One region of the Mesorhizobium sp. BAC0120 genome, then DNA from elsewhere that is predicted to be linked to it. Evidence: predicted binding sites of a transcription regulator. Region 1 holds the regulator's gene; each other region holds the start of a gene.
The links. The regulator LexA, encoded in region 1, represses DNA repair genes until DNA is damaged. The targets are predictions, from matches to a motif close to TGTTCNNNNTGTGTTCNG.
Positions count from the first base shown of each region.

Region 2: SAZ10_RS09430 (metallopeptidase family protein) is a predicted target of LexA. The motif match lies at 2,966-2,983, and genes of this name have one in related genera.
Region 3: dinB (DNA polymerase IV) is a predicted target of LexA. The motif match lies at 3,815-3,832, and genes of this name have one in related genera.

Region 1 covers NZ_JAWRCU010000005.1:155,405-165,892, forward strand. The annotation lists gene lpxB (lipid-A-disaccharide synthase) at 1-1,004, shown strand, start outside; gene gltA (citrate synthase) at 1,128-2,417, opposite strand; gene gltX (glutamate--tRNA ligase) at 2,611-4,035, opposite strand; gene SAZ10_RS13780 (ComEC/Rec2 family competence protein) at 4,308-6,686, shown strand; gene lexA (transcriptional repressor LexA) at 6,643-7,359, opposite strand; gene SAZ10_RS13790 (hypothetical protein) at 7,657-8,601, shown strand; gene glp (gephyrin-like molybdotransferase Glp) at 8,765-9,967, opposite strand; gene moaC (cyclic pyranopterin monophosphate synthase MoaC) at 9,971-10,462, opposite strand; gene trpC (indole-3-glycerol phosphate synthase TrpC) at 10,455-10,488, opposite strand, start outside.
Region 2 covers NZ_JAWRCU010000003.1:526,766-537,253, forward strand. The annotation lists gene SAZ10_RS09415 (FAD-binding oxidoreductase) at 1-1,121, opposite strand, end outside; gene SAZ10_RS09420 (CoA ester lyase) at 1,243-2,127, shown strand; gene SAZ10_RS09425 (DUF1737 domain-containing protein) at 2,124-2,330, shown strand; gene SAZ10_RS09430 (metallopeptidase family protein) at 2,338-2,760, opposite strand; gene SAZ10_RS09435 (hypothetical protein) at 3,007-4,014, shown strand; gene SAZ10_RS09440 (DNA polymerase Y family protein) at 3,974-5,389, shown strand; gene SAZ10_RS09445 (error-prone DNA polymerase) at 5,386-8,742, shown strand; gene SAZ10_RS09450 (Trm112 family protein) at 8,912-9,112, opposite strand; gene SAZ10_RS09455 (LON peptidase substrate-binding domain-containing protein) at 9,131-9,802, opposite strand; gene trxA (thioredoxin) at 9,882-10,488, opposite strand, start outside.
Region 3 covers NZ_JAWRCU010000004.1:73,959-84,446, forward strand. The annotation lists gene SAZ10_RS10735 (HugZ family protein) at 1-790, opposite strand, end outside; gene clpS (ATP-dependent Clp protease adapter ClpS) at 831-1,142, opposite strand; gene mgtE (magnesium transporter) at 1,530-2,915, shown strand; gene SAZ10_RS10750 (hypothetical protein) at 3,000-3,236, opposite strand; gene SAZ10_RS10755 (hypothetical protein) at 3,315-3,680, opposite strand; gene dinB (DNA polymerase IV) at 3,890-5,137, shown strand; gene SAZ10_RS10765 (carbonic anhydrase) at 5,179-5,943, opposite strand; partial or broken gene SAZ10_RS10770 (MFS transporter) at 6,127-7,496, opposite strand; gene choV (choline ABC transporter ATP-binding protein) at 7,772-8,953, opposite strand; gene choW (choline ABC transporter permease subunit) at 8,950-9,804, opposite strand; gene SAZ10_RS10785 (choline ABC transporter substrate-binding protein) at 9,889-10,488, opposite strand, start outside.

The DNA of each region.
Region 1 (10,488 bases):
CCCTGATGGGCATCAGCGCGGTGCTGCGCGATTTGCCGCGCTTGCTGCGTCGCATCGGCGAGACAGCGCGCGCGATTGCAGCAGCCAAGCCGGACTGTCTGGTGACGATCGACAGTCCGGACTTCGGCTTGCGCGTGGCTCGCAAGGTGAGGGCGGCCGCATCTGCTATCCCGATTGTCCACTATGTCTGCCCGAGCGTGTGGGCATGGCGTCCAGGCCGCGCGCCGGCCATGCGGCCCCATGTCGATCATATACTTTGCCTGCTCCCCTTCGAGCCGGAAGCCCTTGAACGCATAGGCGGACCGGCAGGCACCTTTGTCGGCCACAGGCTTTCGCATGACGCAGGCCTCGTCGCAGCGGTCGAAGCACAGCGGCAGCGCCGGTTACCTTCGGACGGCGAGCCCTCGACGTTGCTGGTGTTACCCGGCTCACGGAAGGGCGAAGTCTCCCGACTGATCCAGCCTTTCCGAGGGGCGCTCGATGTGCTGAGCCGGCGCGGCCACAGGCTGCGGGTGCTGATGCCCACAGTGCCACATGTGCAGCCCATGATCGAAGCGGCAGTCGCGGACTGGCCCGAACGGCCTGAAGTTATCGGTGATGTCGCGGGCAAGTGGCGTGCCTTCGGCGAAGCCGACGCCGCGCTCTCCGCGTCGGGGACGGTTACACTGGAGCTGGCGCTCGTCGGCGTGCCGTTGGTCGCCTGCTACAAGCTCGATTGGCTGGCGAACAGCATTCGTTTTCTGGTGACGGCCTGGTCCGCCTCGCTCCCGAACCTGATTGCCGATCGTCCGGTCGTGCCCGAGCTTTATAACGATATCGTCCGGCCCGAACATGTCGCCCGCCAGGTCGAAGCGCTGCTGTCGGACACTCAGCTTCGGCGCTGGCAACAGGACGGGTTCGCCGAGATCAGGAGGCGGCTCTCGACCGACAGGCCATCCGGCGAGATTGCTGCCGATGTCGTGCTGCGAACGGTCGAGGAACGTTCGCGAAAGATGGCTTTGTGAACCTAGTCTTGCGCCGAAAGCGCACAGTGGCTTCAGATAATCTTATCTAACAGCGAAATAGCGCAGCGTGGCGATCTGATTTCAACAACCACACTGCCCTAATCCCAGTCCTGCCGCCAAGCCTCAACGCTTGGCGATAGGCACGTAGTCGCGCTCGGTGTACCCGGTGTAAAGCTGACGCGGGCGCCCGATCTTCTGCTGGGGGTCCTCGATCATCTCCTTCCACTGAGCGATCCAGCCGACGGTGCGGGCGACCGCGAACAGCACGGTGAACATGGTGGTCGGGAATCCGAGCGCCTTCAGCGTGATGCCGGAATAGAAGTCGATATTCGGGTAGAGCTTCTTTTCGATGAAATATTCGTCGGTTAGCGCAATCTTCTCGAGCTCGATCGCCACATCGAGCATCGGGTCGTCCTTGATGCCCAGCTCGCCGAGGACCTCATGCGTCGTCTTCTGCATGATCTTGGCGCGAGGATCGTAGTTCTTGTAGACGCGGTGGCCGAAGCCCATCAGGCGGAAGGGGTCGTTCTTGTCCTTGGCCCGCGCGATGTACTGCGGAATGCGGTCGACGGTGCCGATTTCGGCAAGCATGTTGAGCGCCGCCTCGTTGGCGCCGCCATGTGCGGGTCCCCACAGGCAGGCGATGCCAGCCGCGATGCAGGCAAAGGGGTTGGCGCCCGAAGAACCCGCGAGCCGCACGGTCGAGGTCGAGGCGTTCTGCTCGTGGTCGGCATGCAGGATGAAGATGCGGTCCATGGCACGTGCCAGCACCGGGTTGACCTTGTACTCTTCGCAGGGCACCGCGAAGCACATGTGCAGGAAGTTCGCTGCGAAGGAGAGCTCGTTCTTTGGATAAATGAAGGGCTGGCCGATGTGATATTTATAGGCCATTGCCGCGATGGTCGGCATCTTGGCGATCAGCCGCATGGAGGCGACCATGCGCTGATACGGATCCGAGATGTCGGTCGAGTCGTGGTAGAAGGCCGAGAGAGCGCCGACGACGCCGCACATCACCGCCATCGGGTGTGCATCGCGGCGAAAACCCGTAAAGAAGCGCGACATCTGCTCGTGCACCATGGTGTGGCGCGTCACGCGATAGTCGAAATCGTCTTTCTGCGCCTTGGTTGGCAATTCCCCATAGAGCAGAAGGTAACAGACCTCGAGGAAATCCCCGTGCTCCGCGAGCTGGTCGATCGGATATCCGCGATGCAGAAGCACGCCTTCGTCACCGTCGATGAAGGTGATCTTGGACTCACAGCTCGCCGTCGAGGTGAAGCCGGGATCGTAGGTGAACGCGCCGGTCTCTTTGTAAAGCGACCCGATGTCGATGACGTCAGGCCCGACAGTCCCGTGCGACACTTCGAGATCGATCGACTTGCCATTAAATTCGAGTTTCGCCGCCGATACGCTCATCGGAATCTCCTGTCGGGTTTGGGCCTCGCCAGAACAGGCGGGAAAGGACGCAACGCGAGGTAGCGAGGCCTGCAAATGCGCGAGATTGCTATCGCATTCGGGATTGGCTGCCAAGCGCGACGCGCACCGTAATGTTGCATCGCACAAGGTTGGGTTCAATGAATTTTAGCGATGCCTCCGGCAGCCTGGCTTACTAACCGATTTGATCGGCAATTCGGCCGAGACTTTCCTCTCGGCCAAGCACGGCGAGTACGTCGAAGACGCCCGGCGAAGTGGCCCTGCCGGTGAGCGCGGCACGTAGTGGCTGCGCCACGTTGCCGAGTTTGAGAGCCTTGCTCTCCGCAAAACTGCGAATCACGGCTTCGGTCGATGGCGCATCCCATTCACCGTGGATGTTCTCGAGCGCGACCTTTGCCCCCCTCAGGACGTCCTGCGCCGATCCTGCGACAAGCGACGCAGCCTTCTCATCGAGCTGCAACGGACGCTCGGCAAACAGGAAGGCTGCGCCGTCGGCGAGCTCGACCAGTGTCTTGGCACGCTCCTTCAGGCCACCCAATGCCGCTTTGAGCTGCGCACCGCGCCGCTCGTCGAGCCGATCGAGAATCCACCGACCGTTGTCGAGATAGGGCAGCGTCTTAACGAAGATATCGAACAGCTCGTCGCTGCTCGTCTGTCGCATATAAACGCCGTTCAACGCCTCGAGCTTCTGGAAATCGAAGCGCGCCGGGCTCTTGTTGATGTCCTCTATCTCGAACCAGCGAATCATATCGTCGAGCGCCATGATTTCCTCGTCGCCGTGGCTCCAGCTGAGGCGGGCGAGATGGTTCCTGAGCGCGGCCGGCAGATAGCCCATGGCACGATAGGCATCGACGCCCAGCGCACCGTGCCGCTTCGACAGCTTGGCGCCGTCAGCTCCGAGGATCATCGGAACATGCGCCATAACGGGCACTTCCCAACCCATCGCGTCGTAGATGATCGTCTGGCGGGCCGCATTGGTAAGATGATCGTCGCCGCGGATGATGTGCGTCACGCCCATGTCATGGTCGTCGACGACCACGGCGTGCATGTAGGTCGGCGTTCCGTCCGAGCGCAGGATGATAAAGTCGTCCAGATCCTTGTTGGGGAAACGCACTTCGCCTTGCACGCGGTCATTCACGACCGTCTCGCCTTGGGTCGGTGCCTTGATGCGGATCGCCGGCTTCACACCGGCCGGCGCCTCGGAGAGGTCGCGGTCGCGCCAGCGGCCGTCATAGCGCGGCGGTCGACCCTCGGCGCGCGCCTTCTCCCGCATCTCTTCGAGCTCGGCAGCCGAGGCATAGCAGTAATAGGCCTTGCCCATGCGGACCAGTTCCTCGGCAACCTCACGATGGCGCGGCGCCCGCTGGAACTGCGAGATCGCCTCGCCCTCCCAGTCCAGGCCGAGCCACGTCATTCCGTCAAGGATCGCAGCCGTCGCCGCTTCGGTAGAACGCTCGCGGTCGGTGTCCTCGATCCTCAAAAGCATGATGCCGCCCGTGTGGCGGGCATAGAGCCAGTTGAAGAGGGCCGTGCGTGCCCCGCCAATATGCAGGAAGCCTGTTGGCGAAGGTGCAAAGCGTGTGACGACGGGTTTTGACATTGAGGTCTCTGGGTAAGCTGCAGCCAGCCGTGACGCCGGCATCGCCATGCCTTTCCAGGCGCATGGCGTTTTCCGGCCGCTCATGTAGCATGGAAGTTCGGTGCCGCAAGGGGTGAGGGATGGCGGGCCCGGACGACCAGGTTCGGCCAAAGGTGCCGTTCGATGAACGTGCAGGGTTTGCGACGGAGCTCATGCCGGCCCCGCCTGCAAACCTCGAACGCGCTGGCAGTTTGCCGCCCGCGCCTGGTTCGGCGTTCGGCCGGACTGCAGAAGTGCGATCGAAGATCGCCCGCATGGTGCGGTGGGGGGCAGTCCCGCGGCTTGGTGGCGCCGTCCGGAATGCGATTGCGACCGAATGGGACCGCGGAACAACCTTCCTGTTCACGCCCGTTTTCCTCGCGGCGGGCGCGCTGGTCTACTTCTCGATCGACAGCGAACCCAGCTTTGCGGAACTCGGTTCGAGCGTGCTCGCGATTGCTTTTGTCACGTGGCTGGCCCGATCGCGTCTTGTGCTGCATCTGATATTATCTGCCTTGCTCTGCTTTGCTCTCGGCATGACCTTCGCGAAAGTCGAGACCTGGCGTGCGGGCACGAGGATTCTCGCGGCCGAGATTTCGACCAGGCTGACTGGTCGCGTGGCGCTGATCGAGCAGCAGGCGAATGGGCGCATCCGCCTGACGGTGGACGTTCTTGCCACCGAGCGGCCGAAGCTGAAATACGTGCCGGAGCGAGTGCGCGTCTCAGCGCAGTCGATACCCGCCGGCCTTCGGGTGGGTGAAACCGTCGTAGGAGTTGCGCGGCTTGTGCCGCCGGCTGGTCCAACGCGGCCGGGCGGCTACGATTTCTCTTTCGCCAATTATTTCAACGGGATCGGCGCCAACGGCTTTTTCTTCAGACCACCGCAGCGGGTCGCCGAGTCTCCGCCCGCCGACATGGCCACACGGTTCTTCGCACTTGTAGAAAATTTGCGTGCTGGTCTGGGCGACCGAATCCGGACGGCAATTGACGGCGAGGCGGAGGGTGAGATTGCGGCCGCTCTGATCGCTGGCGTGCGTGCGGGGATTCCCGACGATGTGAACGAGGCACTGCGGCGAACGGGTCTCGCGCACGTGCTGTCAATATCCGGCCTGCATATGGCGATCGTGGCTGGAACGATCATGACAGCGCTTCGTGCCGGCTTCGCGCTGTTTCCGTCCTTTGCATCGCGGCGGCCCGTGAAGAAATACGCTGCCGGCGCAGCCATTCTAGCGCTCGGCATCTATCTCTTCATTTCAGGCTTCTCCGTTGCGGCGGAACGCAGCTTCCTGATGATCGGCATCATGCTTGTCGCGGTGATCTTCGATCGTGCGGCGCTCAGCATGCGCAATCTCGCCATCTCTGCGATCGTCATCATCGCTGTCTCGCCGCACGAAGTCGCCGGGCCCAGTTTCCAAATGTCCTTCGCTGCAACCGCCGCGCTGATCGGTGCCTATACTTCCTGGTCTGAAAGACGACGCGGTCCGCCAGCAATTCGTTCGGACCAAGGCCTGCTCCGGAGTGGCCTGACAAAGATCATCGGTCATGCCGTAGGACTGGCCGCCACATCGCTGGTCGCAGGGACGGCGACGGCAGTATACGGTGCTTACCACTTCCAACGCGTTTCGCCGCTCAGCGTGGTGGCCAATCTTGCGGCCATGCCGATCGTGTCCGCGATCGTCATGCCCTTCGCCGTGTTCGGCATGATTTTGATGCCGTTCGGTCTCGACAAGTGGGCCTTTCTAGTGATGGGCAAGGGACTGACCGCCATGATCGTGATTGCCGAATGGATCTCCGACGTGTCGCCCATCGACGGGGTAGGGCTTGTTCCGGCAAGCGCAGTCGCCGTGCTCACTGCGGCGCTGATCGCCGCGACGGTGTCGACAACTTGGCTCAGGCTCGTTGCCGTGCCCCTGACATTCGCCGGCCTGGCGATCATCATGGAACGCAGTTTGCCCGAAGCTTTGATCTCGGAAGATGCGCGGCTGCTGACAATCCGTACCGACGATGGCGCGCTGGCTGTCAACCGAATGCGCCCGAACGGCTTCACGATCGAGGACTGGCAGCGTGCCCTTGGGAGCGAGGTTCTCACCAAGCCGAAGAACGTGGCGATCGAGGATCCTCGCCAGCTCGCCGAAACCGGCGAGGAAGCTTTCAATTGCGCAGGAAATGTCTGCGTCGCCTATTCGGTCAGTGCGGCGCAGATCGTCCATGTTTCAACCGCTGCCGAGGCACTGCCGTTTTGCGCGATCGCTCAGCTGATCGTCATCGACGACGCTACAGCAGAAAACCCGTGCCTAGAAGCCGGCCCAACCGTGCTCACCAAGCGCGATCTCGCCCGGCGAGGCAGCGCGTCAGTAAGTTTTCAGAGGCGCGCCGGTCAAATGTCCGCGGAAATCGATTTTGCGATCAGCAAGCCGTACCGGCCCTGGCATACCCATCGGGCCTTCGCGCGCGAGGCGCGGGGGCTGGCGCCATATGAGCGGCAGAAGCCGACCGAGGCCGCTGCGCAACCGAAAGCGACGACAGCCAATACGGTCCCAGCCTCTCTTAGAATCGACAATGAAGCAGCCGATGATCCGGCCGCATCGCTCAGTAGCGGCGGATCAGCCCGACCAGCCGGCCCTGCACCTTGACCCGGTCAGGCCCGAAGATCCGCGTCTCGTAGGCTGGGTTGGCGGCTTCGAGCGCGATCGAGGCACCTTTGCGGCGGAAGCGCTTGAGAGTCGCTTCCTCGTCGTCGACCAGCGCAACTACGATATCACCTGGATTGGCCGTGCTGGTGTTGCGGATGATGACGGTATCGCCGTCGAAAATCCCGGCCTCGATCATCGAATCGCCCTTGATCTCCAGCGCGTAGTGCTCGCCGCCGGAGATCATCTCCGGTGGAACCGAGATCGAGTGGGTCTTGTGCTGAATGGCTTCGATCGGCACGCCCGCCGCAATGCGGCCCATCACCGGAATGGAAACGCCGCCCCCTTCGTCGTCATTGCTGGCGATGCGCTGGCGCACCGGCTCAGGCTTGCGGCCGAGACTGCCTTCGATGACACTCGGCGAGAACTTGTTGCGCGCCGGCGCGAGGCCGGGTGCGATCGAGTCCGGGAGCCTCAATACCTCCAGCGCCCTGGCCCGATTGGGAAGCCGGCGAATGAACCCGCGCTCCTCGAGTGCAGTGATCAACCGGTGAATGCCGGATTTCGAGGCAAGGTCGAGAGCCTCTTTCATCTCGTCGAAGGACGGAGGGATGCCGGCCTCCTTGAGCCGCTCGTGAATGAACAGAAGCAGTTCGTGTTGCTTGCGCGTCAGCATTGGCGGCCCCGAGAATCAGAAGCGAAAACAAAACCAGAACAATCACTATATGTTCCAGTTGTGTTCCGCAACCGTTTAAATTTTAATGAATCCGTAAAGGGGACGTTTGCTGTATCCGGTCAACGAAGCTCTATTGCAAGGCTGGTGTCTGCAACCTTCCAGAGCGTCAGACCATCCATCCTTGCAAGTGCTGCTCTCGAACTGCCAGCGCAATCCCGGTCTTCGGGGGGCGGGCGCAGCGGATGGACAGCATACTCAAAGCTGATACAGTGAGCATTCCCGTTGCAGGAGGGGGGCATGCCTGTCACGCTGGATGGGCCGGTCGGCCTGAGGTGGCGCAAGCAGAATGTGACGAACAATCAGCGGGATCAGCAGAAGATCATTGATCTCCTCTGGTCGATCCCGACTGACAAGGGCGGAAAAAAGGGGCTGATCCTCAGCGGAATTACCGTTGCTCCGCCGCTTGCGGGGCCGAATAAATTCTGCCCACAAGTTCTTGCAGATGCGATCTGGGACTTTCAGGTCTTCTGGAAGAGCAGTGGCATCTTTCAGAACATCGACGGCGTTGTCGATCCGAACATGAACACGCTCAAGCAGTTGAACCTGCTGGCGTCCGGCGGCAGTCCGGCCCCTATCCCGCCGAATCCTGCGCCAAAACCAGTCCCGATCGAGGAGTTCGATGATTGGTATGTAACCAATCTTAGCCTAACCGGAGTCAGTGTAGCTGCCCCGATTGGAGGGGGCGCATTTACTGGCCCCATCGTGTTCGAACACCTCGGAACACCACTTGGTCGAGAGAGAGTTCAGGGCAACATGTGGATCGCTGGATTCTCGGCGGGTTTGTCCGGAGGACTTCCAGGCCTGCAGGGCAACTCGATCGCCGCGAAGGTGGTGAAGTTTCTTGCCGACAATAGCGGCTTCTCCATCGGCGACTTGCCGGCAGGAACACGGGGCATTTGCGTTGCGAAGGCGAGGACGAAACTTATGTCGACCTCCTTTTTTGGTGGATGCCTGACTCACTTCTTGAGCGCCAATGTCTTCGTCGGCGGGTACGGCGCTTGGCTTTTGTTTTTTGGCCTGCCTGCCTCCGGCAATTGGGTCGGCCGACTTGCGACAGGGGCTGTGTTTCCCGGTGATATCGGTGAGAGTGCCAAAGGATTCGCCATCATTGCGGGTGGAGGACTTGGCATCTCGCTGTCCGCCGGAGGATCGTACAATTATTTCGCCGGCGATATAAAATAGCCAAGTCGAGATGGACGCCTGTCCAGCATCGCTTCCCCGGCGCGCCGTCTGTTCGCAAGGTCGGCTCCTCACCTGATCCTCGGGATGGCGTGATCGTGCTGAGGCGAAAGCCCATTCGTCTATGACCGGACAAGCTTTTCCAGAATTTCTCTTTCAAATAATGTCAGCGTAGCATCAACACCGGAACGATGGTTCCGGCCGGTGCTGCCGGTGCGCCGGGAGGGCGGATGATAAGCCCGTTGGCATCGGCAAGAACTCTCAGCATCGAGGAATCCTGGGCGCTGAAAGGTGAAGCCACAAGACCGCCGGGACCGGATGAAACCGAGGCGCGTACATAGTCCTGGCGTTGATCGTTGTCCGCCATGGCGCTGCCGAGCACTGCCTCGCGGATGTCTGCATCGGCCGGCCGGCCCGCCAGCTTTGCAACGAGCGGCTTCAGGAAGATGTGCGCGCAGATGAGACTCGATACGGGGTTGCCCGGCAGCCCCATGATGCTCGTCCGGCCGAGCCTGCCGAACATCAGCGGCTTGCCTGGACGCATGGCAATCCTCCAGAACTCGAGCGTCATACCCTGGGCCGTCAGCACCTGATTGACAAGGTCGTGATCGCCGACCGATGCGCCGCCCAGGGTGACGACTATATCGGCTTTGGCCGCCTGTGCTTGCTCGACCCGGGCGGCGATCTCGTCGTGGCGGTCCGGCACGATGCCGAGGTCGAGGACAGCCGCGCCGGCGGCGCGAGCGATCGCGGCAGTGCCGTAGCTGTTCGATGCGACGATCTGACCGGGCCCAAGCTCACTCCCCGGCGGCAGCAGTTCGTCGCCAGTGGCAATGATGGCGACCAAGGGACGCCGGAAGACTCGCAGGCTGCCATGATTGGCCGCGGCCGCCAAGGAAAGGGCTGCCGCATCAAGTACTCGGCCGCGGTCCAGCAGCGTGTCACCCTCGACAAAATCGAGACCAGCCCGGCGAATATGGCGCCCGGCAGAGACCGTCTCCAATACCTCGATAGTACGTTCGTCCAGGCGCTTGGCATTTTCCTGGATCAGTATGGTATCGGCTCCATCGGGCACCGGCGCGCCCGTGAAGATCCGTACGGCCTGACCGGTTCTGATCCCCCCTTCGAAAGGAGCACCGGCGGGAGCAGTGCCAATGACCGCGAGCTTCGCGCCCGGCGAGAGATCGGCCGCGTGAACCGCATAGCCATCCATCGCCGAAGCCGGGAAGGGGGGGTGCGTGCGAAGCGCTTTCAGCGGCTCGGCCAGCACGCGATCCGCGCATTCGGAGATCGAAACCGTTTCCACGCCACTCGGTGCCGCGCCGAAGAGCAGCTTGCCGAGCGCTTCCTCGACGGACAGCAATCCCATTGCCTATCCTTCGCCGGCGCGGAAATCGCCTGATTTTCCGCCGGTCTTCTCGAGCAGTCTGATGCCGGAAATGACCATGCCACGGTCGATGGCCTTCGCCATGTCATAGATCGTCAGGCAGGCAACCGAAGCTGCCGTCAATGCCTCCATCTCGACACCGGTCTTGCCGGTGACCCGCGCCTGCGCGCGCACGCGCAGCCCCGGCAGCGACCGATCCGGCTCAATGTCGACCGCGACCTTGGTGAGAAGCAGAGGATGGCAGAGAGGAATCAGTTCGTGTGTTCTCTTTGCCGCCATGATGCCGGCAATACGGGCCGCGCCCAGCACATCGCCCTTCTTGGCGTCGCCGGCGAGGATCGTCTCGAGCGTGGCCGGCAGCATGATGACTGTGCCCTCGGCAATAGCAACGCGCTCCGTCTCGGCCTTTGCGCCCACATCTACCATATGCGCCTCACCTGCGGCGCCAATATGGGTGAGCCGGTCTGCCTCAGCCATGGCGGCGCGCTGCAGGTTGCTGCGCA
Region 2 (10,488 bases), on a different contig from region 1:
TCATAGCCGAAAGCCGAGCAGTCGATCGTGCGATAGCCGCCATGGACGACAAGCTCGGCGATGGCCCGGCCGACAGCCGGCGCCTGCTGCAGCCCGTGACCCGAGAAGCCGTTGGCGAACAACAGGTTGGAAACCTCCGGATGCGGTCCGATGACCGCGTTCTGGTCGAGCGTGTTGTAGTCGTAATGCCCGGCCCAGGCGCGGCTCATCTTGATCGCCTCGAAGGCAGGGATGCGGGTGGCGAGCGCGGGCCAGATCACTTCCTCGAAGAGCGCCCAGTCGGGCTCGAAATCCGCGGGATCGGCAGGCCCCTCGCCTTCCTCTGCTTCTGCACCACCGGTGATGTAGACCGACCCCTCGCGCCGCACATAGACGCCGCCCGGGTCCACGAGCAGCGGCAGGTCGTCGATCCTGTCGCGCGCCTCGAACACGAAGACGTTGCGCTTCCTTGGCTCGACGGGCAGTTCAAGCCGGGCAAAAGCGGCCACCTTGCCGGCGGCCGGCCCTGCGGCATTGACCACCGTGCCCGTCTCCAGCCGCTCGCCATTGTCGAGCGTCACCGCGGTGACGCGACTGCCTGCCCGCTCGATCCGGGCGACCGTTGCGGTCACGAAATCGACCTTGCCGCGCAGCGCCTTGCGAAATAGCGCAAGCAGCGCATGCGCATCGAACGACCCTTCGCCGGAGCGGCCGAAGGCGCCGGCGGCAATGCCCTCGACCGACAACCACGGGAAGCGCCGCGTGAGCGCCGCGGCATCCTCGATGACGATATCGGCGCCTTCGGCTGCCTGCACGGCGTGATTGGCCCGCAGGATCGGCAAGCCCGCCTCGCCGGCAAGGATCAGGTAGCCGGTCTCGCGGAAGGTGATGTCGGCATCCTCGCCGAACTCCTCCTTGAGGCGTCGGAACAGGCCGAGCGTGAAGGTGGAGAGCCTGATATTCTCGGGAATCGAGAATTGCTGGCGGATCGAGGCGAGCGACAGCGTGGTCGCGGAATGGGCGAAGGTCGGATCCTTCTCGATGAGCGCGACCGAGCCCGTGAACCCCTCCCGCCTGAGGTAGTAGGCCACGGCGCTGCCGACGATGGCTCCGCCGATAATGACGATGTCGTAGCGGGCCATGCGCACTCCCGAAAAAGACCGCGTTCGAGGAATCGGTGCGGACAGAACCAGTTTCGTTGGCGCGCCGCAAGGGGTTGCGCGCTCTCGTTGGCAAGGGCATGAAGGCCGCATGCAGCAAATCATGAGCCGCCCGCGCCGCTCCGTGCTCTACGTCCCGGCTTCGAACGAAAGGGCGCTGGCGAAGATCGCCACGCTTTCCTGCGACGCCGTGATTCTTGACCTGGAGGACGCGGTCGCACCCTCGGAAAAGCCCGCTGCGCGCGAAAGGCTTGCCGCCTTCATGAAATCGCGGACGGAACGTGACGACGAAACCGAGATCGCAATCCGCATCAACCCGCTCTCCGGCGAATGGGGCGCCGAAGACCTGAAGCTTGCCGGTGCGCTTGAACCCGACGCCATATTGCTCCCCAAGGTCGACACGCCGCGCGACATGCTCGAAGTGGGCGACGCGCTCGACGAAGCCTCCGTGCCGCATTCGGTGAAACTTTGGGCGATGATCGAGACGCCAAGAGCGCTGCTCAATATCGGCGCCATCGCCGAACTCGGCCGCGATGCCGCCTCGCGGCTCGCCTGCCTGGTCGCCGGAAGCAACGACATTGCCAAGGAGACCGGCATCAGAACGGGGCCGGACAGGCGCTATCTCATCCCCCTGCTGCTGCAGATCGTGGTTGCCGCCCGCGCAGGAGGGCTCGCGGCGCTCGACGGCGTGGTGAACGACTTTCGGGACGGCGAACGCCTGGCCCGCGAATGCGCCGAGGCCGCGGCGATCGGCTTCGACGGCAAAACGCTGATCCATCCCGGCCAGATCGCCGCCGCCAACGAGGCCTTCACGCCGAGCAAGGACATGCTCGACGACGCCCGTGCGATCGTCGCCGCCTTCGCTCGGCCGGAGAACACCGGCAAGGGCGTCATTGCCCTTTCCGGCAGGATGATCGAACGTTTGCATCTCGCCGAGGCCGAGACATTGCTTGCCAAGGCAGCCATGATCGAAGGACGTGACGAATGAGGCTCTACCGTTTCCTGACCGGTCCCGACGACGCCAGCTTCTGCCACAAGCTGACGGCGGCGCTGAACAAGGGCTGGCATCTCTACGGCTCGCCGACCTACAGCTACGATGGCAAGGAGCAGGCGATGCGCTGCGGCCAGGCGATCGTGAAGGATGTCGACGGGGTGGAGTACAGCCCGGACATGAAGCTCGGGGATTATTGAGGCCCGCTTACTCCACGCTCGCCTCGATGCGCTCCATGTCGTCGTCGGAGAGGCCGAAATGGTGGCCGATCTCGTGGATGAGGACATGCGCGACGATGTCGCCCAGCGTCTCCTCGTTCTCCGCCCAGTAGTCGAGGATCGCACGGCGGTAGAGCGTGATGCGGTTCGGTCCCTCGCCGGTCTGCGGGTTCCAGCGCTCGGCGATGCCGCGCCCCTCGAAGAGGCCAAGCAGGTCGAAAGGCGTCTCCAGCGACAGATCGTCCATGATCTCGTCGGTCGGGAATTCGGCGATCAGGATGACGATCTCGCCGGTGAGCTTGCGGAACTCCTCCGGCAGATGCGCATAGGTTTCGAGGGCAAGCAGCTCCATCTCCTCCATTGAGGGCGAGAGCTGGTCATCCCATCTGCGGGTTTGATAGATGCGGGCCATGTCTCCCGCCATATAGACGTTTGCTGGTTGGGTTTCGAGGCCTTTGCAATGATGAAGAACGGCCGGTGCGGCGGGGCCGTTAGCCGGTTCCGCAAAACTGTCCACGGCTAGCGATAAGAACCTGCGACGAACAGAGAACCCAGTCAGGACAGGAATAAATTCTCCGCGAATCCGCTTGACTCTCCATCGTGGCTCTGGAATCCATAGGAACATAACAGGAACAACCGAGCCGGGAAGCAGATCGACATGGCGACCACCGCCGTGGCGCGTAAGACTATTTTTACCTTGCGCCGCGAAATCGCAAAGATCGAAGGCCGGCTGCCCGAGCAGCTCGCGCCGGCCGGCAGCTCGCAGGATGCAACGGTGCTGCGTCATGGCGGTGCGGCTGAGCGCGAGGGAGCATTCATCGCGACCGGGGCGGAGAGGCTGGACCGAGCGCTCGGCGGCGGCCTTCCCAAGGCAGCGCTCACCGAGATCCATGGCTCCGAGACCCGTAATGCAGGGATGACGGCGGGGTTTTCGCTGGCGCTCGCCGGCCTGATCCTCAAGGCGGCGGGCAAGGGCCTGCCGTTGCTGTGGATCGGCTCGGCGGAGATTTTCCGGGAAGCGGGCTTTCCCTATGCGCCCGGCCTTGTCCGTCAATTCGGCATTGCCCCTCAGCATCTCCTGTTTTCCGAGGTGTCGAAGCTCACCGACCTGTTGTGGGTTGCCGAGGAGGCCGCGTCGCTTGCGGGGCTTGCCGCCGTGTTCGTCGAATTGCGCGGCAATCCCGAAAGGCTTGATCTTACCGCAACCCGGCGTCTCAACCGCCGCGCCGAGCAGGCTGGGCGGCCGGTATTCCTGATCCGCCAGGCCGCCGCAGCCGAGCCGACCGCCGCGCCCGTCCGCCTCGTCGTGGGGCCCGCGCGCGCCGCGCCGCGCCGCACCCTAGCCGGACCGCTGCCGGGATCCATCGGCGCGCCTGCCTTCTCAGTCACGATCGGCAAGAGCCGTGCCGCACCTGCGGGCGAGTTCATTGTGGAGTGGAACAGCCATGACCTCTCTCTTAGGGAAAGACGATTCGAAGAAAGCCGGGCGCAGGATGCTCGCCGTCTGGTTTCCCTATCTCGGCCCGGAGAGAATCTGGCGACAGCGCCTGGGACGGTCATGGCGTTCCCGTGGCGGGAAGAGGCCGCCGCTGGTCATCAGCCACCGCGACCAGAACACGCAGCGCATCGCGGCCCTCGACGAGCAGGCCGAGGCTCTCAAGCTTAAGCCCGGCCTCGGCATTGCCGATGCGCGCGCACGATATCCTGCGATCGACGTGGTCGAGGCCGAGCCGGAGGCCGACCGCCGTCTGCTGGAGGCTCTTGCCGACTGGTGCGATCGTTACACGCCGCTGGTCGCGATCGACGGGGCCGACGGCCTCTTCCTCGACATTGCCGGCTGCGCGCATCTCTTCGACGGCGAGGAGAGGATGCGAGAGGATCTTCTCGGTCGACTGAGGGGACAAGGGTTCGATGCGCGTGCCGGCCTGGCCTCTACGCCGGGCGCTGCCTGGGCCGCGGCGCGTTTTGGCCTGCCGCCCGTCGCGCCGGGAGACGAGGCTGCGATACTGGCGCCCTTGCCGCTCGCCGCGCTCCGCATCGACAGCGAGACACGGGACGGCCTGGAGAGCGTCGGGCTGCGCACCGTCGGATCGATTCTGGCTTCGCCGCGTGCGCCGCTTGTCCGCCGCTTCGGCAAAAGACTCATTCTTCGGCTAGACCAGGCGCTCGGCCATATCGAGGAGGCGATCTCGCCGCGCCTGCCCGTGCCGTCGCTCTCCGCCGAACGGCATTTTGCCGAGCCCATCTCCAGGACGGAAGACATCGAGCAGTTGGTGCCCATGCTCTCCGCGAGCCTCAAACAGGATCTCGAGCAGCGCGGCGAAGGCGCTCGCCGCCTGCAGCTTGCCCTGTTCAGGGTCGACGGCGCGGTGACCCGCATCGCCGTCGGCACGTCGCGGCCGATACGCGAGCCGATGCTGATCGGCAGGCTCTTCCATGAACGCCTGACGGCGCTGGCCGAGGGCATCGATGCCGGCTACGGCTTCGACCTGGTGCGGCTTGCCGTCTTGTCCGCGGCCCGCTTCGACGACGCGCAGGGCGATCTCGCCGGGGCATCGGCGGAAACCGGCGAGGCTCTCGCGCATTTTGCTGATCGCATCCGCGCCCGCCTCGGCGAGGGTGTGCTGCTGAAGGCCCTCCTTCGCGAAACCCATCTTCCCGAAGACGCAGCGCGGATGGTGCCCTTCGCCGAGCCTCCCTCCAAAGCGGCTGATGCGGAAGAAAGATTGCCCGAGAGGTTTGCTCCCCAGGAAAGGCCGATCCGGCTTTTCCGCCAGCCCGAGGCGATCGAGGTGACGGCGGAGCTTCCCGAAGGTCCTCCGGCCCGTTTCCGCTGGCGGCAGGTATCCTATCGCGTGACCAAAGCCGAAGGCCCGGAACGCATCGCCCCCGAATGGTGGCGGGAGAAACAGGCCTCTCCGACACGCGACTTCTACCGGGTCGAGGATCAGGACGGCCGCCGCTACTGGCTTTGCCGCGAGGGCTTCTACGGGGACGCGGAGGCAATGCCCCGCTGGTTCGTCCAGGGTCTCTTCGCATGACTGCGCCGGCCTATGCCGAATTCGCCGTGCAGTCGAATTTTTCGTTTCTGCGCGGCGCGTCGAAGCCTGAGGAGCTTGTCGTCACGGCCAAGCTTCTCGGCCATTCCGCGATCGGCCTCGCAGACCGCAATACGGTGGCAGGCGTCGTGCGGGCCTGGCAGCAGGCGAAGGAGGCGAAGATCGCCTATCATCCTGGCTGCCGCCTGGTCTTCTCCGACGACACGCCGGATATGCTGGCCTATCCGCAGGACCGCAAAGGCTGGGGGCATCTCTGCCGCATGCTGACCGAGGCCAATTTCCGCGACGACAGCGAAAAGGGCGATCCTATCCTCTATCGCGACGATCTCCTCAAATGGGGCGAGCGGATGTCGCTTGCCGTCCTGCCGGATTTCCGTGACGCGAGCCAGGATCTCTTGCCCCTGCTCTCCGGCCTTCGCGACCGCTTCGGCCGCAACCTGCGGCTGGCCGTTGCCCTGCTCTATGAGAGCAATGACCCCTGGCGGCTGCAGGAAGCCTCGGCCCTTGCCGCAGCGACCGGCATTCCGCTGATGGCCGTCAACGACGTCCTCTACCATGCGGCAGAACGGCGGCCCCTTCAGGATGTCGTCGCGGCCATCCGGCTCGGCATGCCTGTCCCGGAAGCCGGCTACCACCTCAGGGCCAATGCCGAGCGGCACATGAAGCCGCCGGGGGAGATGGCCCGGCTTTTCAGGCTCTTTCCGGAAGCGCTTGCCGAGACGATCCGCTTTGCCGGCGAGCTGCAATTCTCGCTGGGGGAGCTGCAATACAACTATCCCGACGAGCCGACCGAATCGGGACTCGAGCCGCAGGCCGAGCTCGAAAGGCTGACATGGGAAGGCGCCGCAAAACGCTATCCGGCAGGCGTGCCGGGCAAGGTCATGATGACCATCCAGCACGAGCTGGCGATCGTCGCCGAGCTGAACTATGCGCGCTATTTCCTGACGGTCCACGACATCATCAAATATGCCCGCTCGCAGAACATTCTTTGCCAGGGCCGGGGTTCGGCCGCCAATTCGCTCATCTGCTACTGCCTCGAGATCACCGATGTCGGGCCTGAGGTCATCGACACGCTCTTCGAACGCTTCATCTCCAAGGAACGCAACGAGCCGCCCGACATCGATGTCGATTTCGAGCATGAGCGGCGCGACGATGTCATTGAATACATCTACCGGAAGTACAGCGAGAAGCGCACGGCGCTCGCCGCTTCGGTGGTCAGTTATCGCGGCCGCTCGGCCTTGCGCGAGGTCGCCAAGGCGATGGGCCTTTCCGACGATGTCAGGACCGCGCTTACGAGCTCGATCTGGGGCTGGTCGTCATCCGAGCTCGGCGAAAGGGAGGCTGCGGCCGGCGGCCTTGCCAGGACCGATCCCGTCGCCGCGCATGTCATCGAACGCGCCAACGAGATCATGGGCTTTCCCCGACATCTGTCCCAGCATGTCGGAGGCTTCGTCATCACCAGGGACCGCCTCGACGAGATCGTGCCGATCATCAAGACGGCCATGCCCAAGCGCAAGATGGTCGAGTGGGACAAGGATGACCTCGATGCGCTGAAGATCCTCAAGGTCGATATTCTGGCGCTCGGCATGCTGACCTGCCTGCAGCGCGCTTTCAAGCTCCTGGAAAACCATTACCCCGATGCCAGGGATGATTACGGCGCGCCTTACAGGCTGGCGACTCTTCCTGCGGGGGACAGCCGCGTCTACGACATGATCTGCCGGGCCGATACGCTCGGCGTCTTTCAGATCGAATCGCGCGCCCAGATGAGCATGCTGCCGCGGCTCAGGCCGAAAAAATTCTACGATCTTGTCATCGAGGTCGCGATCGTCCGGCCCGGCCCGATCCAGGGCGACATGGTCCACCCTTACCTGCGCCGCCGTCAGGGCAAGGAGAAGGTCGATTATCCGAGCGAGGAATTGCGCAAGATCCTGGAGAGGACCCTCGGTGTGCCGCTCTTCCAGGAACAGGCGATGAAGATCGCCATCGACGCCGGCGGCTTCAGGCCTGGCGAAGCGGACCAGCTGCGGCGGGCGATGGCGACGTTCAAGCGCGTCGGCACGATCGGCAACTATCGCCAGCGAATGGTTGATGGGATGGTCTCACGCGGCTACGAGCGGGAGTTCGCCGAGCGCTGCTTCAAGCAGATCGAGGGCTTCGGCGAATATGGTTTCCCGGAAAGCCATGCCGCCTCCTTTGCCCTGCTGGTTTATGCGTCGTGCTGGTTCAAGGCTTTCTATCCCGATGTCTTCTGCGCCGCGATCTTGAACTCGCAGCCCATGGGTTTCTACCAGCCTGCGCAGTTGGTGCGGGACGCCGCCGACCACGGCGTCGAGATCAGGGAGGCTGACATCAATCTTTCCGACTGGGACTGCACGCTCGAGAAAGCCTCCTTCGATTCCGGCCGGATCATCGGGAGACATGCCGGGATGCGCGACGTCATTCGCGCGCGACACGCTGTCCGGCTTGGCTTCCGGCAGATCAAGGGACTTCCTGAGAAGCGGATGAAGGAATTCGTCGAGCGCCGCGGCGATGGCTATGAATCGGTGCGCGACGTCTGGCTGCGCTCCGGCCTCGATATCGACGAGATCGAGCGGCTCGCCCAGGCGGATGCCTTCCGCTCCATCGGTCTCAGCCGACGCTCGGCCTTGTGGGCCGTGAAGGCGCTCGACGGGAAAAACGCCGCCGAAAGTCTGCCGCTTTTCGACCAGCCGAAATCCCGTCTGCGCGATCATGAGCCCCGGACCGAGCTCCCCATCATGCCGCTCGGCGAGCACGTCATCCACGATTATCGATCGCTCGGCCTTTCGCTGAAGGCACATCCCATCGCTTTCCTGCGCCCCCGGCTCGACCGGATCGGCATAACGCCGAATGCGCGGCTGGCTCAGGTCCCGGACGGCAAGCGCGTTTCGGTGGCGGGGCTCGTGCTGGTGCGTCAGCGGCCCGGCAAGGGAAATGCCATCTTCCTGACCCTGGAGGACGAGAAATCGGTAGCCAATGTCATCGTCTGGCAGCGCAGATTCGAACGCTTCCGGCCCATCGTCATGGGTTCGAGATTCATCCGCGTCACCGGCAGGCTGCAGAAGGAATCGGATGTGATCCACATCGTCGCCGAAAGGATGGAGGATCTCACGCCCTGGCTGGCGGAGCTTTCCGAGCAGGCGCCCGAGCTCGACACTTACATCCCTGCCGACGGGGTGCGCCATGGCGGCTCGGATCCGCGCGAAAGAACCGCCGACGCGGCTTCCCGCGCCACGCCGGGAAAGGTCTTGCCGGACCGGAACGAGCTGGCGTGGCGGAACCGTGAGGCTATGCCCAAGGGTCGGAATTTCCAATGAAGCCAGGTCTACATGACGCTCCAGGGCGTGTTGAGATTCAGGTCAGGCCGAGCCGAAAATGGTGGCTTTCGAGAACCGGCGCGCAGCGTACATTCGTACGTGAGCACCGGAAGCGCAGAAAGCCGCCATTTGCAGGCCGGCCTCACCTGAATATCAACGCGCCCTGACCCTATTCCTCTGCCGAAAGCGAGCGCGCCTCGGACGGCAGCATGATAGGAATGCCGTCTCGCACGGGATAGGCGAGCCGCGCCGCCCGGGAAATCAGCTCCGACGTCGCCGCGTTCCATTTCAGCGATCCCTTGGTGAGCGGGCAGGCAAGAAGCTCGAGCAGCTTTGGGTCGATCGTCGCCTTGTCCATCGTCTCAGCCATCCTCTGCTCCTCGAACCGTCACTGCACGCTGGAAACGAAATCGTCGCCATCCCCCGCCAGCGCCATTTCAGTTATCGCAATCAATGTCTCGGCGCGCGACTTCAGATCGGGTGCCTCGAGCAGGGCCTGTTTCTCGGCGGGGCCGTAGGGCGCCATCATCGAAAGCGCATTGACCAGTGTCGCATTGTCGGCGCGCGAAACACTTTCCCAATCGGCTTCGAGATCATTGGCTTCAAGGTATTGCCGGAATGCTCTCAGAAGCGCTGTGCGGTCGACATCGCCGCCTCCCTGATCTTCGTTGAGGTCGGCCGCGAAGGGCATGATCCGGCACTGCCGGAAGGGTGTACGCACCGTAAGCTCGTCCGCGATACGAAACCGGCATACGCCGGTGAGCGAGATCAGATAGCGCCCGTCGGATGTTTCGGCGAAGGAAGTGAGCCTACCGACGCAGCCGACTTCTGAAAGGGCAGGCTCACCGTCCTCGCGCAAGCTGCCGTCGAGTGCCGGCTGCACCATGCCGATCAGGCGGTCTCCGCCGATCGCCTCGTCGACCATCTGCAGATAACGCGGCTCGAATATGTTGAGCGGCAGGCGCCCGCCGGGCAGGAGCAGCGCCCCCGCCAGCGGAAACACCGGAACGATCAGCGGGACGTCCGCTGCCACGCGGTATTTCACATTTCCTGCCTGCAAGTGTGCCTCCAGGCTCGGAACTCGAGGGGCGCCCAGTTTGCGGTAAATCCGGCCGCGCTACAAGGCCGCCATCACCTCGTCATGAAAACAGGATCGACGACAGCTTGCGCCGGCTTGCAAGCGTCGCCTCGTCGGTCATGCCCCAGGCATCGAAAAACTTGAGCAGCTGCTGTCGCGCGGCGTCATCCCGCCAGTTCCGATCGGCCTTGATGATCGCCAGCAGATGGTCCGCCGCCTCGGTGCGATTTCCCTGGGCATTGCGGATGGCGGCAAGGTCGAACCGCGCCTGATGGTCCTTCGGGTCGCGCGCCAGGCGCGCCTCGAGCTCGGCTGGATTGCCGAGCGCGGCCGCCTCTTCCGCAAGCTTCATCTTGGCGCGCACGGCAGCGACGGCCGGCGCGTCCTGCTTGTCCTCGGGCACCCGGTCGAGCACAGCGCCAGCCGTCTCCTCATCGCCCGTTTCGAACAGCAGGTCGGCAAGCCCTGCTGCCGCGTCCGCATTGTCGGGTGCCTGCTCCAGGAGCGCCGAGTAGATGTCCGCCGCCGTCTGGACGTCGCCCGCGGCGCGCGCCTCGGTTGCCGCAGCAAGCGCATCCGCGATTTCGGCACCGGCGCCCTTGCCGATCACGCGCTTCAGAAACTCCGTGATCTGGCTCTCGGGGATCGCGCCCATGAAGCCGTCGACC
Region 3 (10,488 bases), on a different contig from region 1:
GCATCTTGCGCAAATCGGCCGCGCTCGCAAGCGGTTCGTCGAAAAAGACGCGCCTGCTGTCATCACCCAGGGCAAGGTCGAGGCCTTCGGCATCGATGCCGGTGATCGTCCAGCCTTCGCCTCGGGCCTTGGCGAAAGCGTGCGCATAGATGTCGACGGCGTCCGGGTGGTCGGCGTTCATGTGATCGATTGCCGGTTGTTCGGCCTCCGCCAGCGCTCCATTCGTGGGAAGGTCGGAGACGAGGTCGGAGCCGGTCAGCTGATAGGCCTTGCCGAAGCCGGCATTGAGGCTGGCGCGTTCGATCGCAAGGCGAAAAAACGAGAAGTCGGCGAAGCTCGCATAGAGCTTCGCCTTTGGATGACGATTGAGATAACGGCGCTCAGCTCGTCCTTGCTCGAGTGCGCCGCGTTCTAGCTTCATGGCCCGGCAGTGCAGGCTGATGCGCGGGTAGGCGAGGGGGTCGCCCTTGCCGGGTTCTCCCACGAGCAGCGAACAGCGCGGGTCGGCGAGGATGGCTGCCGTGTGCTCGGAAAGCGCCGAAACGAGGATGAGCGGCGCGCCGTCGAGATCGGTCGCCACCGCCACGCGGCTGGCGAGCGGTGCGCCGGTGCCGGGCTCGAGCGCCGCGAGCGCACCATAGCGGCCAGTCCTGACCAGCGTCTTCGCCTGCCTGATTGCGTCGGCATCGGTCTCGCGAATTACGGACTTCTTTTCTTCCACGTCGGATCTCTGGAATAGCGAATAGGGAATGGCGAATAGCGAATAGGGTAGGTTTATCTGCGGGTCCATCTATTCGCTACTCGCTATTCCCTATTCGCTATGCGCAACGCTATTCCTCCGGCTCGGTCGTGAAAAGCAGCGGATAGCCCGCCTTGCGGCCGGCCTCGGTGGCGCGGGTCGCCTTGGTCTCGGCGATGTCCTTGGTAAAGACGGCCACCACACAGACGCCGCGCCGATGGGCGGTGATCATGACGCGGTAAGCCTGGTCCGCACTCATGCGAAATTCGGCCTTGAGCACTGTGACGACGAATTCGCGCGGGGTGAAATCGTCATTGACGAGGATGACTTTGTGCAGCTTCGGGCGCTGCGTCTTCGGCACTGCCTTGGCCATAGGCCGGGTGATGGTGTTTGCGTCGGGCATGGGAGCGGCTCCCGATGACGGAACGGACAAAAACGCTGCCCTATATAGGCTCGCACAACAGGCCGGCGAGGTCCATGCCGCCGAGCTGGGCTAGCACCCAACTGTAGCGGTGATCGGTCGGCGCCTTCGTGACCTTCTTCCGCATGATTTACGCGGCAAAATGCGCGCTTGACACAATCATGCCACAATACCACTTGCCGGTTGTTGGCCGGCGCAAGAGCCGTTGATGATCAGCGCCTTGGTAACCAGCGAGGTCCGAAGTTCTTTCTTATGCCTAGTGACAGTCCTTTCCGACGGACGATTCCGCCTCTGACAGCCAGCCCGCGCTAGGCCGCCTATCGGCTCACGCGACCGGTCCAAAGGCGGCCGATCGGTGCGAGGTGAGCCATGAACGACAATTCACAAATCGAGCTCGTCAAGGACGCAAGCTCAATCGACCCTCATGCGCTCGCCATGCGTCTGGCCGAGGAGCGTGCGCCAGACATCGTCGAGGCGTTGAACGAGCGGACGCCCGAGGACGCCGCCCTTGTCCTCCAGGCACTGTCTCCGGAGCGCGCCATTGAAGTGCTCGACCAGCCCAGCCTGGACTGCGGCCCGGAAATCATCGCTGTGCTGCCTCGAAGCCAGGCCGCGGCCTATCTTTCGGGCATGTCGGCCGACCGTGTTGCCGACGTATTCCATGAGCTGGAGGAGCCTACGCGTTCAGAGCTTCTCAGCCTGCTCGACGTCGACACGAAGGCGTCGCTGGAAAGATTGCTGGCCTATCCGGAGGAAACCGCTGGCGCCATCATGACCACCGAATTCGTCTCGGTCCCGTCGAACTGGACGATCGCCGAGGTGCTCCATCACATCCGCACGGTCGAGCGCACGCGTGAGACGGTCTATTCCGTATTCGTAGTCGACCCGGTCAAAAACAAGCTTGTCCATGCGGTAACGCTCAGGCGTCTGATCTCCGGTGATCCGCACGCCTCCGTACTTACCGTCGCCCCGTCGCGAAAGCCGATCATGATCTCGCCGTTGGCGCCGCGCGACGAGGCGGTGCGGCTCATCTCCAAATACGACCTTCTTGCAGTGCCGGTGGTCGACGCACACCGCCATGTGATCGGTATCGTCACGGTCGACGATGTGATCGACGCAATTTTCCAGCAGCAGACCGCGGAAGTGCAGCGCTTCGGCGGCATGGAGGCTCTCGACGAGCCCTATATGGACATTTCGTTTCCCGGAATGATCCGGAAGCGCGCCGGCTGGCTCTGTGTCCTGTTCCTTTCCGAGATGCTGACCGCCACGGCCATGCAGGGCTTCGAGGACGAGCTGTCGAGAGCGCTCGTGCTCACCATGTTCATCCCGCTCATCATGAGCTCGGGTGGCAATTCGGGCTCCCAGGCCACTTCGCTGCTGATCCGTGCGCTTGCCCTCCACGAAATCAGGCTGCGCGACTGGTGGAGGGTGGCGTTGAGAGAGCTGCCCACCGGTCTGATGCTCGGCGCCATACTTGGCGTGATCGGCATGATCCGCATCACGCTGTGGCAGAAGATCGGATTCTACGACTATGGCGAGCACTGGCCGCTGGTGGCGTTGACCGTAGGTGCCGCACTGGTCGGCGTCGTCAGCTTTGGCTCGATGGCCGGCTCGATGCTGCCCTTCATCCTGCGAGGGATGGGGTTCGACCCGGCGAGCGCCTCGGCCCCGTTCGTCGCGACGCTCGTCGACGTCACGGGACTCGTGATCTACTTCTCGGTGGCGCTGGTGATCCTGCGCGGCACCCTCTTGTGAGGGTACCGCGGCTGAAACCGATAGAGCGGCTACGCCTGTGCGCTTTTCGCTCGCGCGGTTCTTCGGTCCGGCCAGTTGCGCCAATCACTGATTGGCGGGATCGGTCTCGGCATCAAAGGCCCATCTGCAGATGACCGCCGAAGCCAGCAGACAGGGGATGGACGCGAGGCCGGCGAGCACGAGCGAGCCGGTGAGGCCGACGTCGAGCGAATGGATGATGAGCCCGATGATGGTCCCGGCAATCGTCAGCATCTTCACAACAAGAAAGAGTGCTGCGGCTATCGTGGCGAAAATGGTCTTGGCGGTGAAAATTCGTTCCATTTGGACATGCCCATGAAGCAGCCGGAGCGGCAGCGGGCTGCCTCTCGACGGCTGAAAGGTTGATGAAATAGGGAGGTCTTAGACGAGCCGAGCCGGCGGGCCGCGGGCCCGCGCTTGGGCCAGCGAGCTGGGCGGCAGGCCGATATCCGAATCGGAGCAGCCCGCGTGAGTGAAGCGAAGCGCCCGGTATTCCTCGGCAGCCTGAATGATTGCAGGCTGTCCGGGCAGGCCCGTCTTGTTCGGTGACCCGCGGAAGGCCTTGGCTTCCGCCAGCGCGAACGTTGGGCGGTGAGCTGCGATTGCTGCTTCGGGCGCACGCTCAATGGAGGAAAGCTGCGGCGCGGTATAAGAGGCGAAGTCGACTCGGCCTGATGGAAGCCAGGCGAGCGCAAGCAGCAGCGCCAGCAGGCGCAGCCCGAGCGCAAACCTGGGTGCCTTGGTCATGATCGACTGCATGTCACTGCTGACTTAGGCGCTATGGGCCGGGCACGCCAGGAAAATTCCTGACCCCTCGACCTTGTCGCTTCGGTCTGCGACCTGCCTGCGGTCATCCCGGAGGCTTGACAATAGACGACGCATGTTCTCTTTATGTTCTTGTTTGCGAAATCTCTAAAACAAAGCTGCGGCTGAAGCACGGAGGGTGAACGGCCGCGATGGAAACGACAGCCACCATCCTCCATGCGGACCTCGATGCCTTCTATGCCTCGGTCGAGCAGTTGCTCGACCCGTCGCTTCGCGGCAAGCCGGTCGCTGTCGGCGGTGGGGTGGTGCTTGCTGCCTCCTACGAGGCCAAGGCGTTCGGGGTACGCGGCGGCATGCCGGGCCGGCGGGCGCGCGAGCTTTGCCCGAAACTGATCTTCGTCGCCGGCCATTTCAAGGAATATCAGCGGCTGGGCGATGCCGCGATCAAGGTGCTCGGCGATTTCACGCCGCTCGTCGACCGAATCTCGATCGACGAGGCGTTCGCCGATGTCATGGGCTGCACGCATCTGTTCGGCACGCCTCCCGAGATCGCCCAGGCGTTTCGGCGCCGCGTTCGCTCGGAGCTCGGCTTGCCCATTTCGGTCGGCGTGGCGCGCACGAAGCACTTGGCGAAGATCGCCTCGCAAGTGGCGAAACCCGATGGCCTGGTGGTGGTCGATCCCGGCCATGAGCTCCCGTTCCTGCACGGTCTGCCGGTCGAGCTGATGTGGGGCGTCGGACCTGTCACCAGGGCGCGGCTTGCCGAGATCGGCGTCACCACGATCGGGCAATTGGCCGAGACGCCCGGATGGTCGCTCGAGCGGCTGCTCGGGCCTGCGGCGGGCGAGAAGCTCTCGGCGCTTGCCTGGAACCGCGACCCCAGGGAGATCAGGACACATCACCGGGCGAAGTCAGCCGGGGCGCAGTCCGCGCTCGGCATGAAGCCGATGAAGGAGAGCGTCATCCGGCCGGCGCTCTTGCATCTCGCGGACAGGATCTGCTCTCGGCTCAGGGCCAAGGCACGGCCCGGCCGGACCGTGACGGTGCGGGTTCGCTTCGCGGACCTGCGCTCGGTCACCCGTTCCGTCACGCTGGACACGCCGATCGCGGCGACGGGGATGCTCGCCGAGGTCGCCGGGGAACTGGTACGGGCGGCACTCGCGGACCACCCTCAGGAGAAAACCATCTCGCTTCTCGCAATCTCGGTGTCGCATCTCGAGGAGCATTGGCAGATGCAGCTCGACCTGCCGCTGGCGCTCGCAGACGAGAAGCGGCGGCCGGGCACCAGGCGAGGCATCGCCCGTTGCGTCGCCGATCGCGCCGTCGACAAGATCCGCGACCGCTTCGGCTGGGAGGCGGTCGGCTATGCCTCGGTCGCGCTCGGCACGTCGCGCTCGGTGCCGGATGCGTTTCGCGAGCTGGCGGAGAAGGAGCTGTGAGGTAGACGCGGCGTCCAGCCTTCGCCTCCAGGCAAACTCTTCTAGGATAGCAACGCGACCTTCCCGCTTGCGACGTCATAGCGGGCGGACACCACCTTCAGTTTTCCGTCCTTGATCGCTCCTGCGATGATGGGGGATGCCTGGCTGAGCAGCGTCGCCTGGTTCTTGGCATTGGCGTCGATGGCGGCGTCAAGGTCGGAGCCCGCTGTGTCCACGGCCGGCCGGATGGGCGCATAAAGGGCGCTGATCTGTCCTGGCACGGCCTTGCCTTCGATGGTTGCCTTGACCGCACCGCAATTGCCGTGCCCCAGCACCATCAGAACCTTGGTGCCCAGCACGGCGACACCATATTCGAGGCTCGCCGTGATCTCGGGCGAGGTGATGTTTCCGGCCACGCGGACGACGAACAGATGGCCGATGCTCTGGTCGAACACCAGTTCCACCGGCACCCGGGAATCGGCACAGGAAAGGACGGCGGCGAAAGGCTCCTGTTTCTCGGCCGTATTGGCCTTGAGGATCGACAGGTCTTCATTGAGGGACTGGAGCTGTCCGCCGACATAGCGCGCATTGCCGTCCATCATCGCCTGGAGCGCCTCTTGTGGTGTCATGGTGGTCTGGGCAAAGGCGGGCCGAGTGGACGAAAGCGTGGCGCCTGCCAGTACGGCGGCGGTGCCGCCGATCGCGCCGCAGAAAAACCTGCGTCGCGTCAGATCGGCGGTTTTCCCATAGCCCGCCGAAATCCTTGAGCAATCGCTGCAACCGCAGGCCGCGGCACCCTCCTGGAAGGCAAATTCTTCAGTCTTCATGTCTTCCTCCCTTTGCGCTCATCGTGTTGGACAGTAGCCAGTTGGATGCTGTTCAGGCGAAATCCGACCGTTGTCGATCCAATCTGCTGCCACGTGCGGAGGGCTGGCAAGGCCCTTTACGTTACGTTACGCGATACTCGCACCCGCTCGGGCGACAGGAATCCTGGAGCGTCGAGGACGGTGTCAGCCTGACTGTCGCGCGGATCGGCATGAACTGACGATCATCGGTGTCGCGGCCGCAAACAGCGCGAACGCGGAGATGACCAGTGATGCGCGGGTACCCCATATGAAACTGTCGTCAGTGCCAATCAGCGAACCGAACAGCGCAACGCCCAAAACGCTGCCGGTTTGCCGGGTTGCGTTCAATACGCCGGCGGCCACGCCGGAACGCGACTTGTCCACGCTGGCAAGCAGGGCCGAAGTGAGGGGCGGCACGAGTAATCCCAGTCCTGCGCCCATGGCGATCATTTGCGCGCAGAGCGCCCAATAGCTGGTGCCCGGCCCCACCCCGAGCATGGCAAGGCATCCGGCTGCCGACAGGCACGCGCCTGTCGCAATGGTTTGCGGCACACCGATGCGCTCGCTGATGCGTGCCGCCAGCAGGTTCACCGGGAGCACGACGCCAACCATGGGCACGAAGGCGAGGCCGGTAGCGAATGGCGAAAGGCCGTTGATCTTCTGAAAGTACAAGCTGAAGACGAAGATCAAGCCGTAGAACGCCACGTTGACAAGCAAGCCTGCGAGCGAGGTCAGCGCGAACATCCGGTGGTTGAAAAGTTCCAGTGGGAGCATTGGTTGACATACGCGCCGCTCCCGCCAGACGAAAAGCAGGCCGCACACCAGAGCTGTAAGGAAACCGGCAATCACGAAGGGGTGACTCCACCCGAGCGCACCCCCTTCGATCATGGCCCCGGCGAGAAAGCCAAGCGCCGCCACGGCAGCGACCTGCCCGGGCAAGTCCATCTCGCGTTGCTGCAAGCGCGTCGTCTCTGTTGCGTAGCGCCAGGTCAGGTAAAGGCCGATCAACCCAATCGGCAAATTTACCAGGAAGATCGAGCGCCAGCCGATGAGCGCAATCAGACCTCCACCGACCAATGGCCAGCGGTCAGTGCCACGCTCGCGCCGGCGGCCCATACTCCGACCGCCCTGCCGCGCCCGCGCTCATCGGAATAGGCGTGGTTGAGCAGCGCAAGCGAGTTCGGCACCAGCATTGCAGCGGCAATGCCCTGAACGTAACGCGCCGCGATGAGAACGATGGCGCTCGGAGCAAGCGCGCAGGCGAGCGATGCCGCCGTGAAAATGGCGAAGCCCGCCATAAATACGCGCTTCGCGCCAATCCGATCTCCGAGAGCACCTGCTGTCAGGATAAAGGCGGCAAAGGCAATGGTGTAGGCGCTGACCACCCACTGCAGCTCCGACACCCCTCCCTCGAGCGCCTTGCCGATCGCGTCGAGCGCTGTGTTCACGATTGTCACGTCGAGCTGAACGACGCCATAACCAAGGCTCATAGCCGCCAAGGTGAGCGATGCTGTAATCGATGATGGGACCGGCACGCCCTGTGCATGAGGCGCAGCCTGCGCCTTCGCGGGCGTTTGTGGCCCGATTGGTGGCTTGAGAGGAGCGTCTTGCACGGCTCATCTCCTTTTGAAGGGCTCATCTCCTTTTGAAGGCCGCATATAGGGCGGCGCTGCCGAGGATGTTTCGTTCCCGATCGAACCGTCCCGAAATGAGAAAGTCAGACGCTGCTGCAGAGAAGGTCGGTTCGGTACTTGGCGCGGCTGGCGGCAAGGCAGGCGTTCGTCGTCATTGCGACGCAGCTGCAGCTAAATCACCTCCGCAACACCGCGCTCAGCACATCCCTCACGCCGATCGCGCCGACGAAGCGCGACTGGTCGTCGAAGAGTGCGACCGGCGCCGTCTGCGAGCGGTGCATGGCGAGCATGACGGTCTTCAGCGAGGTGCCCGGCCGCGCCCAGTAGACGTGCGGATTGTCTTCCGGCAGCTTCTCGACCTCGTCGCAGGAGGCCCAGACGGCCGGCTTGCCGTTGCGCTCGGCAGCCGTCACCAGCCCGTTTCCGTCGATTTGGAAGCGGGTGGTCTTGCGGCGGTCGAGCCAGAGCCAGCCGTCGCCGGCGCTTTCCAGGTCGCGGCGGTCGCGCATGACGTTCCAGGCGGTGAGCACCGAAAGCGGGTTCACATTGGCGATGAAGTCGCGGACATAATCGTTGGCCGGCTTCAGCACGATGTCCTCGGGCGCGCCGCTCTGGACGATGCGGCCACCCTCCATGATGGTGATCGTGTTGCCGATCTTCAGTGCTTCCTCGAGGTCATGGCTGACGAAGATGATCGTCTTCTTCAGCGTCGCCTGAAGCTGCAGGAGCTCGTCCTGCAGCTTGGTGCGGATCAGTGGGTCGAGCGCAGAGAAGGGCTCGTCCATCAGGAGGATCGGCGCCTCGGTTGCGAAGGCGCGCGCCAAGCCCACGCGCTGCTGCATGCCGCCGGAAAGCTCGTGGGCATATTTCTTTGCCCACTGGTCGAGGTGGACGAGCTTCAGCTGCTTGTCGACGCGTGCCCTGCGCTCCGCCTCGGGCATGCCGGCGAGCTCCAGGCCGAAACCGACATTTTCCTCGACCGTCCGCCACGGCAGCAAGCCGAACTGCTGGAAGACCATGGCGACAGTCTTCTGGCGCACGCGGCGCAGCGTCGCCTCGTCGCAGGTGACGACGTCGACCATCTTGCCGTTTTCGCGCACCAAGACCTGGCCGCGGGAAACGATGTTGAGCCTGTTGACTGCGCGCAGCAGCGTCGACTTGCCGGAGCCGGAGAGGCCCATCAGCACCGAAATCTCGCCCTCGTTGACGGTGAGGTTGGCACCGGCGCAGCCGAGCACGTTACCGGTTTTCTCGAGGATTTCTGTGCGCGTGGCGCCGGCGTCCACCATCTTCAGCGCCTCGCCGGCGTCGGGGCCGAAGATGATGTCGACATTCCTGAAATCGACGGCCGCGTTCATTTCACACCTCCCGTGCGGACCCGGCTTATGCGGTCAAGCACGATCGCGAGCACAACGATCGCGAGGCCGGCCTCCAGACCGAGCGGGATGTTGACCGAGTTCAGCGCTCTCACCACCGGTTTCCCAAGGCCGTTGGCGCCGATCAGGGCGGCAATGACGACCATCGACAGGCAGAGCATGATGCATTGGGTGAGCCCCGCCATGATGGTGGGGAGCGCGGACGGAAGCTCGACCTTCCAGAGCAGCTGGCGCTTGGTGGCGCCGAAGGCGGAGCCGGCCTCCAGCATGGATTTCGGCACGGTGGTGATGCCGAGATAGGTGAGCCGGATCGGGGCGGGTGCGGCAAAGATGATGGTGACGATGAGGCCCGGCGCGAGGCCGAGCCCGAACAGGATGAGCACCGGAATCAGGTAGACGAAAGTGGGCATCGTCTGCATCAGGTCGAGGATGGGCTGCAGTACGCGCCAGACCCGCTCGTTGTGGGCAGCCCAGATGCCGATCGGCACGCCGATCGCCATCGAAGCGGCGGCGGAGGCGACGACCAGCACAAGCGTCTCGACGGTCTCCTTCCAGAGGTTCTGGTTGATGATGAAGAGCAGGCCGACAAGGACCCCCAGCGCAAGCTTCCAGGATCGCTGCAGCCACCAGGCGAGCGCGGCGATCAGCACGGCCAATACGACCGCCGGGACCATCAACAGGAGGCCGATGAGCCCGTTGAGGAACCAGGTCAGGCCGTGCGCGATCGAATTGAAGAACCACTCGAAATTGGTCGTCAGGAAATCGAAGAAGGCCTTGCCCCATCGGCCGATGGGGATCTTGAAGCTGGCGATAAATGCCGAGACCGGATCCATGGCGCCCCTCCTGCGCTTACGAAAACGGCGGCCGTCCGCTCAGGGTGGCCGCCGCCTTGTTTTTGTCTTATCGAGTGACCGGAATCACAGCCCCAACGCCGACTTTACCGCAGCCGAAGCGTCGCCTCCGTCGAAGGTGGTGACGCCGGCAAGCCATGGCGTCAGCGCGTCAGGGTTCTTCTTCAGCCATGCAGTCGCCGCGGCTTTCGGCTCGGCGCTGTTGTCGAGGATGTCGCCCATGATCTCATTCTCCATCTTGAGCGAGAAGACGAGGTTCTTCAAGAACTTCCCGACGTTGGGGCATTCGGTGGCGTAGCCGGCGCGCACGTTGGTGTAGACGGTGGCGCCACCATAGTTCGGACCGAACACGTCATCGCCGCCCTCGAGATACTTCATGTCGATCTTGGTGTTCATCGGATGGGGCTCCCAGCCGAGGAAGACGACATCCTGCTTGCCCGGCACGGCTTTCTGCACCGCGGCCAGCATGCCGGCTTCTGAGCTCTCGACCAGCTCGAAGCTGCCGAGGTCGAACTTGTTTTTTGAGATCATGTCGAGGATCAGACGATTGCCGTCATTACCGGCCTCGATACCGTAGATCTTGCCGTCCAGCTTGTCTTTGAATTTGGCGATGTCCTGAAAACTCTTCAGTCCCTCGTCATAGGTGTAACTGGGCACGGCGAGCGT